One region of the Bradyrhizobium sp. NP1 genome, then DNA from elsewhere that is predicted to be linked to it. Evidence: predicted binding sites of a transcription regulator. Region 1 holds the regulator's gene; the other holds the start of a gene.
The links. Region 1 encodes PhoB, which activates phosphate uptake and scavenging genes when phosphate is short. Its sites were predicted from a motif close to TGTCATNNANCTGTCAT; they were not measured.
Positions count from the first base shown of each region.

Region 2: QOU61_RS01545 (alkaline phosphatase D family protein) is a predicted target of PhoB. The motif match lies at 1,834-1,850, and genes of this name have one in related genera.

Region 1 is NZ_CP127385.1:831,076-835,490, forward strand. It holds gene pstA (phosphate ABC transporter permease PstA) at 1-340, shown strand, start outside; gene pstB (phosphate ABC transporter ATP-binding protein PstB) at 337-1,158, shown strand; gene phoU (phosphate signaling complex protein PhoU) at 1,186-1,905, shown strand; gene phoB (phosphate regulon transcriptional regulator PhoB) at 1,964-2,668, shown strand; gene QOU61_RS03915 (GcrA family cell cycle regulator) at 2,838-3,350, opposite strand; gene QOU61_RS03920 (aspartate aminotransferase family protein) at 3,816-4,415, shown strand, end outside.
Region 2 is NZ_CP127385.1:322,578-326,992, forward strand. It holds gene QOU61_RS01540 (response regulator) at 1-102, shown strand, start outside; gene QOU61_RS01545 (alkaline phosphatase D family protein) at 177-1,775, opposite strand; gene QOU61_RS01550 (VOC family protein) at 1,889-2,239, opposite strand; gene QOU61_RS01555 (TAXI family TRAP transporter solute-binding subunit) at 2,329-3,669, opposite strand; gene QOU61_RS01560 (4a-hydroxytetrahydrobiopterin dehydratase) at 3,927-4,232, shown strand; gene QOU61_RS01565 (YkvA family protein) at 4,369-4,415, shown strand, end outside.

The DNA.
Region 1 (4,415 bases):
GGAAGCCGCGAGCGCGCTCGGGCTGCCGCGCTCGCTGGTGATCAAGAGGATCGCCTACCGCGCGGCGCGAAGCGGCCTGATCACCGGCGTGCTGCTCGCGACCGCACGCGTCGCCGGCGAAACCGCGCCGCTGCTGTTCACCGCGCTGTCCAACCAGTTCTTCAGCCTGAGCCTGACCAAGACGATGGCCAACCTGCCGGTGACCATCAACAACTTCGTGCAGAGCCCGTATGCCTACTGGAAGCAACTCGCATGGAGCGGGGCCCTGCTGATCACACTGACCGTGCTCGCGCTGAATATCGGCGCGCGCATCCTGGGCGCCGAGAGGAGCGCAAAATGAACGATCTTTCTGTATCCATGAGTACCGCAAGCTCGCACGGCCATTCGGTGCCGCTGCCGGAGGCGCCCGCCAAGGTGACCGCTCGCAACCTCAATTTCTACTATGGCGAGAACCACGCGCTGAAGAACATCAACCTGACGCTCGGCACCAACAGGGTGACGGCATTCATCGGTCCCTCCGGTTGCGGCAAGTCGACGCTGTTGCGCATCTTCAACCGGATGTACGACCTCTACCCGGGCCAGCGCGCCAGTGGGCAGTTGATGCTCGACCAGACCAATATCCTGGACCCCCGGCTCGACCTCAACCTGTTGCGCGCGCGGGTCGGCATGGTGTTCCAGAAGCCGACGCCGTTCCCGATGACCATCTACGAGAACATCGCCTTCGGCATCCGCCTCTACGAGCGGATTTCCAAGTCCGAGATGGACGACCGGGTCGAGAAGGCGCTGCGCGGCGGCGCGCTCTGGAACGAGGTCAAGGACAAGCTGAACGCCAGCGGATTGAGCCTGTCCGGCGGCCAGCAGCAGCGGCTTTGCATCGCCCGCACGGTGGCGGTGCGGCCGGAGGTGATCCTGTTCGACGAGCCGTGCTCGGCGCTCGATCCGATCTCCACCGCCAAGGTCGAGGAGCTGATCCAGGAACTGTCCGAGCAGTACACGATCGCGATCGTCACTCACAACATGCAGCAGGCGGCGCGCGTCTCCGACAAGACCGCCTTCATGTATCTCGGCGAGCTGATCGAGTTCGACGAGACCAGCAAGATCTTCACCTCGCCGAGCGATCGGCGTACCCAGGACTACATCACCGGCCGCTTCGGCTGACACGCTGACCGCGGAGGATTTTGACACATGGCTTCTGAACACACCGCCAAGGCTTTCGACAGCGACCTGCAGGAACTCACCCGCCTGGTAGCGGAGATGGGCGGCCTCGCCGAACGCATGATCGTCGAATCCGTCGACGCGTTGGTGCGCCACGACATCGCGCTCGGCCAGCGCGTGGTCGCGGCCGACCTCGAGATCGACAACATGCAGCGCCTGATCGAGGAGCGCGCGGTGCTGACCATCGCGCGGCGCCAGCCGATGGCGGTCGACCTGCGCGAGATCGTCGGCGCCATGCGGGTGGCGATCGACCTCGAGCGGATCGGCGACCTCGCCAAGAACATGGGCAAGCGCGTCGCCGCGCTGGAAAGCGATTTCCATCCCTTGAAGCTGATCCGCGGATTGGAGCACATGACCGACCTCGTTCAGCAGCAGGTCAAGAGCGTGCTCGACGCCTATGCGGCGCACGATTTGCCGGCGGCGATGAGCGTATGGAAGGGCGACGAGGAGGTCGACGCCATCTGCACCTCGCTGTTCCGCGAACTGCTCACCTACATGATGGAAGATCCGCGCAACATCTCGTTCTGCATTCACCTGATGTTCTGCGCCAAGAACATCGAGCGGATCGGCGACCATGCGACCAATATCGCGGAAACCGTGTTCTACATGATCGAAGGCCAGCAGATTCTCGACAAGCGTCCGAAGGGTGACATGACGACCTTCGCTGCCACGATTCCGGGCAACAATTAAGCCGCGGGGCGAAGCAGCGGATCAGGCCACGGCTCAAGCCAATGGAGAAGACCTAGCCATGAGCGCGCGCATACTGGTGGTGGAGGATGAGGAGGCGCTGACCACGCTGTTGCGCTACAACCTCGAGGCAGACGGCTACGAGGTCGAGACGGTGGCGCGCGGTGACGATGCCGACACGCGAATGAAGGAACGCGTTCCCGACCTGATCGTGCTGGACTGGATGCTGCCGGGCCTGTCCGGCATCGAGCTGTGCCGGCGCCTGCGGGCGCGGCCCGAGACCAAGCAGCTTCCGATCATCATGTTGACCGCGCGCGGCGAGGAGAGCGAGCGCGTCCGCGGGCTTGCGACCGGCGCCGACGACTACATCGTCAAGCCGTTCTCGGTGCCGGAACTCCTGGCGCGCGTGAAAGGCCTGCTGCGTCGTGCGAGCCCCGAACGGCTCGCAACCGTGCTCGCCTATGGTGACATCGAGCTCGATCGCGAGAAGCGCCGCGTGGCGCGATCCGGCCGTCCGATCGATCTCGGCCCGACCGAGTATCGCCTGCTCGAATTCTTCCTCGAGCACCCGGGCCGGGTGTTTTCCCGCGAGCAGCTGCTCGACAGCGTCTGGGGCCGCGACATCTATATCGACGAGCGCACCGTCGACGTGCATATCGGCCGCCTGCGCAAGCTGCTCAATCCGGGCCGCGAGCAGGATCCGATCCGCACCGTCCGCGGCGCCGGCTACGCGCTCGACGACCGCTTCGCCAAAGCCGCGGAGTGATCGCCGTCGTCCCGCGAACGCGCGCGTTGATAGGCTCCGCGCGGGCCGCGACCCATAACCGCAGGTCTTGATTGCTTGGACGAGCTGCATCGACAGCTCGAAATGACCACGTGGTTCAGTGGTTCGGAGTCCCCGCCTTCGCGGGGACGACATCCGCCGGCGAGCGAGCCTACCTCGAATTCGGCTTGGTCGACGGCCGCCTTCGATCGGCGGCGGGCTGATAGGCGACCCGCGAGTGATGTGCGCAATAGGGCAGTCCGGCAAGCGCCTTGCCGCCGCAGAAGAAGAAGTCGGGGCTGGCGGGATCGCCGACCGGCCAATGGCAGGTGGCCTCGTTCAATTCGAGCAGCGACAGCCGCTGGCTCATCGGCACCACGTTGTCATAGGCGATCGGATCGGGCTCGAGCTCGACCTCGAAGGCGTGCGCGAGCGCCGTGTTGCCGCGCGAGACCGGGCGCGATACCCGCATCATGTGCTGGGCGGGGCGCGCCTTGCGCTGGCGTGGCGCCGCCGACGATGGACTCTTGGCGCGGCCCGAAAGGCCGAGCCGATGCACCTTGCCGATCACCGCGTTGCGCGTCACGTTTCCGAGCTCGGCGGCGATCTGGCTCGCCGACAGGCCGGCCTCCCAGAGTTTCTTCAACTGCTCGACGCGCTCGTCGGACCAGGTCAATACCGTCATCACGCTCTTCCCTTCGCGTAGCGCCGGCCGCTTGCCAGGCGGTGCTGCGATGCCAAAAAAAATCCCTGCGCGCAGAATCCCTTAACCCTCGCCGGGCCGATCAGGCGCGCCCGGACGTTTACGCGAACCGTTAACACTCTTGAGGGTCAGAACCGCCGCACGAGATGTCGTATCCGACGGCCCAAACGCTACAATATGGCGTGACTCGGGCGCAAGAGTCCCCGGCCACGACGTCCACATGTTCCGTTACTTATGCATTTGATTTTGTCTTTTCCACCACACCGCAATGTTACGGGCGGCACAGGCCCCGCGCAGCCTGCGCCTGACGGCATTGACACCCATCTCTGCGCGCCTAGAATGCTTCTACGTGCCGCCCTGAAAAGGCGGCACGTTTTGTTTTCTGCTGTTGATGCGGCCGCGCCAATGCGCGCATCATCATTGTTCTCGAACGCTCAAGTGACCGCCATGACCAACAGCGCCACGTCGCATCTGCTTCCGGTTTTCGCCAGGGTCGACCTCGGCTTCGAACGCGGCGAAGGCTGCTGGCTGGTCGCGACCAACGGCGAGCGCTATCTCGATTTCACCTCGGGCGTCGCGGTCAACGCGCTCGGCCACGCGCATCCGCATCTGGTCAAGGCGCTGCAGGAGCAGGCGACGAAACTCTGGCACATGTCGAACCTGTTCAAGAGCCCCGATGGCGAGAAGCTCGCCGCGCGGCTGTGCGATGAGAGCTTCGCCGACCTCGTGTTCTTCTGCAATTCCGGCGCGGAAGCGATGGAGGGCGTGATCAAGCTGGTGCGCCACTATCACTTCTCCAAGGGCCATCCCGAGCGCTACCGCATCATCACCTTCGAGGGCGCCTTCCACGGCCGCACGCTCGCGACGCTCGCCGCCACCGGCTCCGCCAAATATCTCGAAGGTTTTGGGCCGCCGGTTGACGGCTTCGACCAGGTGCCGCATGGCGACATCGAGGCGGTGAAGAAGGCGATCGGTCCCCACACCGCCGGCATCCTGATCGAGCCCGTGCAAGGCGAAGGCGGCGTGCGCTCGGCGCCGATGGCCTTC
Region 2 (4,415 bases), 510 kb from region 1:
AAGATCCCGCCGGCCTTCGCGAGACGGCCGCGATTGCCTAAACCCTGCTCGTCGGACGCGCTGCTCGCCGTGCTGCAACGCCACGCTGTGCGCGGGGGCTAGGACAGGCCCGAAAGGCATTGGAAGTGCCGCGCTCTCCCCCGCCGCGGAGAGGGCAAGCGAACGTGCGGGTCGCCCTAAACCAGCTTCGGATCGAGCGTGGTCGACCATAGCGCGACGTCGGCGCGGTCGCGCAGCGTCACCGTCATCTGGCCAGACGCGCCGTCGATCTTCACATGGCCGAAGAACTGCATGCCGGCCGACGGCGGCAGGTTCTGCTTGTCGAGGCCCGGCGCCTTGATGAAGCGCACTTCGGGGCCGAACGTGTTGTCGAGCTCGTTCGGACCGAACGTGCCGGCATGCAGCGGGCCTGAGACGAATTCCCAGAACGGCTCGAAATCCTGGAATTGCGCCTTGTCCGGGTTGTAGTAGTGCGCCGCCGCGTAATGCACATCGGCGGTGAGCCAGACCGTGTTGTGGATCGGCGCGGTCTTGATGAAGCGCAGGATGTCGGCGATCTCGAGCTCGCGGCCGCGCGGCGGGCCGTCGCCTTGCGCGAACGCCTCCGAGCCCTTCCTGTTCGTCGCATCGTCATAGACGATGAGCGAGAGCGGCATGTCGGAAGCGATCACCTTCCAGGTGGCGCGCGAGTTCAGAAGCTCGCGCTTCAGCCAGGCCATCTGGTCGGGGCCGAGGAAATAGGCGTCGGGACCGTAAGCCGTCTGCTGGTTCGGCCCGTTGGGCCCGCGGTAGCTGCGCTCGTCGAGCATGAAGACGTCGAGATGCGGGCCGTAGCTCAGCGTGCGGTAGACCCGGCCCGGTTCCACGATGCTTTCACGCATCGGGTACATCTCGTGGAAGGCGCGCGCGGCGCGCGCCGCGAGCAGCGCGATGTTGCGCTCCTTGTAGGCCGCGGGCAGGTCCTTCGAGGCCGACCAGTTGTTGGTAACCTCGTGGTCGTCCCATTGCACGAAGATCGGCACCTCGGCGTTGAAGGCGCGCAGGTTTTCGTCGAGGAAATTGTACTTGTGGGCGGCGCGGAACTCATCCAGCGTCTCGGCCACCTTGGCCTTTTCGGGGATGGTGAGGTTCTTCCACAGCTTGCCGTCGGCGAGCGTCACTTCCGAGGGAATGACGCCATCGGCATAGATGGTGTCGCCGGAATGCAGGAAGAAATCCGGCCGGTGCTTCTTCATCGCCGAGAAGCTGAACATACCGCCGTCGTCGGCGTTGATGCCCCAGCCCTGGCCTGCGACGTCGCCGCCCCAGACGAAGGAAACGTCGCGCCGGTCGGCGGGCGCGGTGCGGAAGCGGCCGACCACCGGCTCGCTCATGATCTCGACATGCGAGAGATCGCGAAAACGCACGCGATAGAAAATGTCCTGACCGCCCGGCAGGTTGTCCACCAGCATCTTGGCGGTGAAATCGCTCTCGGGCAGGGCCGCGATCGGCGGCAGCGCGCGGGCATCCTTGAAGGACTCGGTGGTCGCGACCTCGATCAGCATCTGCGAGGGGCGGTCGGCGCGCGCCCACACCACGCCGCCATCGGCGCCGACGTCGCCGGACTGCACGCCGTGGGTGATCGCCGGCCGATCGGCAGCGCGCGACAGATAGGGCATTGCGATGGCGCTGATGCCGCTCGCGGCCGCGGTGGAGAGGAAGCGCCGGCGCGTGACGCCGTGCAGCTTCTGGCGGGGAATTCGGCAAGAAATTCGGCAAGAAATTCGGATCGTCATGCGAGCCTCCGTCACCGGCAGGATGCGCCGAGGGTGCCGAAAGACCTAGAAAGATTATGTGACGCCGCGATTACAGCAAACGATTGTTCACGCGCGCCCGCGGGCGCAAAGCCTCAAAGATGGGCAAGGATGTTGAGCAGGCGGCCAAAGGGATCTCGAACGTAGAACCGCCTGACGCCCCACGGCTCGGAGGCCGGGCCATATTCGATCGCAACGCCCTTGTCGGTCATCCGGCGATAGACGGAATCGAGATCGTCGACCTCGATCGAGAGGTCGGGCACGGCGGTGCCGGATCCGCCTTCCGTCGCCACGCTGAGCTGCGGCGTCATCGTCGCTTCGGAGGCAAAGGTCATGATCCAGCCGTGATCCATGACGAGGTCGAGCCCGAGCAGATCGCCATAAAAGGCTTTTGCCCGGCCGAGGTCGGATGCGGCGATGTTGGCGACGATGCGCTTGACGGCCATGCCTGGCGTTTCTCCCTAACCGGCTCGCGGCACCGAACCGATCCGCAAACGCGCCCCCTGAAGCGGGAGCGAATGCCGGAATCGGACCACTAGGTGCCGGTGGCGCGGAACGGGGCGCCCGGTGTGGCTCGCAGGTTCTGCGACAGGCTGAGCAGGAGCGCCTTGCGGTCGGCGACCGCGTTGTGGAACTGCTCGAGCGCGATGTTGAAGGCGGTGAGCGCGCCATCGTCGATCGCGCCATGGTCGTAGCACAACAGCGTATCGCGCAGGATGGTGTCGGCTTCGTCCTGCATCTGGTCGAGCTCTTCGGCGGTCTCGGAGCGCCGCGCGGCGGGGATCATCTCGAGCAGGCGTTCGCGCAGATGGGTGTTGCTGTCGCGCTCGTCCTTCTTCAGGTAACCGGCGAACCAGGCGCCGATCGAGCCCATCGCCGACAGCGCCATCAGGCCCCACCAGATGTAATCGCTGTAGCGGTCGAGGAAGGTCTTTTCCTCGCCGTCGACGAAGGCCGCCGCACCCGGATGCACGGGGATCGCGGCATCCTTGTCGGTGTCGGGCGTCTCGATCTTGGCCGCCAGCGGGAATTCGGTCAGCAATTGCTGGCGCACCGCGAACAGCTGGCGCGCGAAGGTAGCAATCGTAGCGTCCGAAATTCCTTTGCGCGCCACAATGTGGTGGGCGAAGCTGATGGTCTTCACGTCGTCGTCGGGCCGGTCGGGCGAGCCGCCGAAGGCGCCGGCCGGGATTTCCGCGGCCTCGTAGACCGGATGGTTCTGTGCGATCGCTTCCGCCGTATCGACGGCGAGGAATGTCGGCGTGCCACCGTCCCTGGTCGATGCCGCGATCGCATCCGCCGTGATCTTGCTGTTGACGGGGCCGGCGGCGAGATAGGCATCGGCGCGCTGGTTGCGGATCGCCTCCGCCGCTTCCGTCGCGGGGAACTGCACGATCTCCACCTTGTTCGGATCGACGCCGTATTGCTGCAGGATCACCTTGAGCAGGTTGACATTGGCCTGGGTGCGGCCGACCACGCCGACGCGACGGCCGGCGAGCTGCGAAACCTTGGTGATCTTCGCGCCCTTCTTGCCTTTGCCGCGCGGCGGCACCCAGAGCACGGCGACGTTCTTGCGCAGCGTTGCGACCGCCTGCGCGTTCTTCGGCACGTCGAGGTCGCCGCGGACGATGGCGAGATCGACCTTGCCCTCGGCGAGGTCCTGCGCGCTTACGGTTGCGCTCTCGGTCTGCACCGGCCGGAGGCGGACATAGCCGCGGGACTGGGCGAAGGCCTGCGTCAGCGCCTGCACGACCTTGACGTCATCGCTGTTGGGCGGGCCGACCGCGATGCGCAGGGTGACGGGGCGTATCGCGAAGTAGTAGCCGCCGGCGAGCGCGCCGATGATCGCGAGCAGGCCGGCCACGGTGATGAGCATCGCCCGCCGCGCCGCCGAGCGGCGCGAGGTCGAAGGCAAAACGTCGGCAGGTTCGGGGCCGCTCGTCATCGATCTGGCAAACAACCGCTTCAGGCTCGGTTTCATCGTCCCAAATGTAGGGCCGTGCAATAGTCTAGCAAATTCCGGGATAAAGCGGGATTACAAGCCCGTCATGGTTACCGGGAGGCGGAACAGGACCCGGAACCGGCTGCAAATGTTAGGATAGGGGGCAAACCAGCCCAAAACAGGAGGCGATCATGGCCGGACGTCTGTCAGGGGAGATGCGGAAAGCGGCGCTACAAGGCGTTCCCGGCTGGTCGGAAACGCCGGGGCGGGACGCCATCGGACGGACCTTCACCTTCAGCGATTTCAACGAGGCCTTCGGCTTCATGGCGCGCGTGGCGCTGGTCGCCGAGAAGAGCAACCATCACCCGGAATGGCGAAACGTTTACAAGACCGTAGAGGTGGTGCTGTCGACCCACGATGCCGGCGGGCTGACCTCGCGCGACATCGAGCTGGCGAAGGCGATGAACGCGATCGCCGCTCAGCTCGGCATGTCCTGATCGGGCGGGCTCGAGCCTTGCGGCGCGGCGGCGACATCCCCAACTGCCAGGGCGGCGGCTCCGCAAATGATGCGAATGTCAGAACCGGGACACTAGCGCGTGCTGCGGCGATCTGCCGCCGGCGGGGAAGGGAGCAATGGCTTCAGAACACAGCGTAGGCTTCGAGCCGGCCGACCGGCTCGC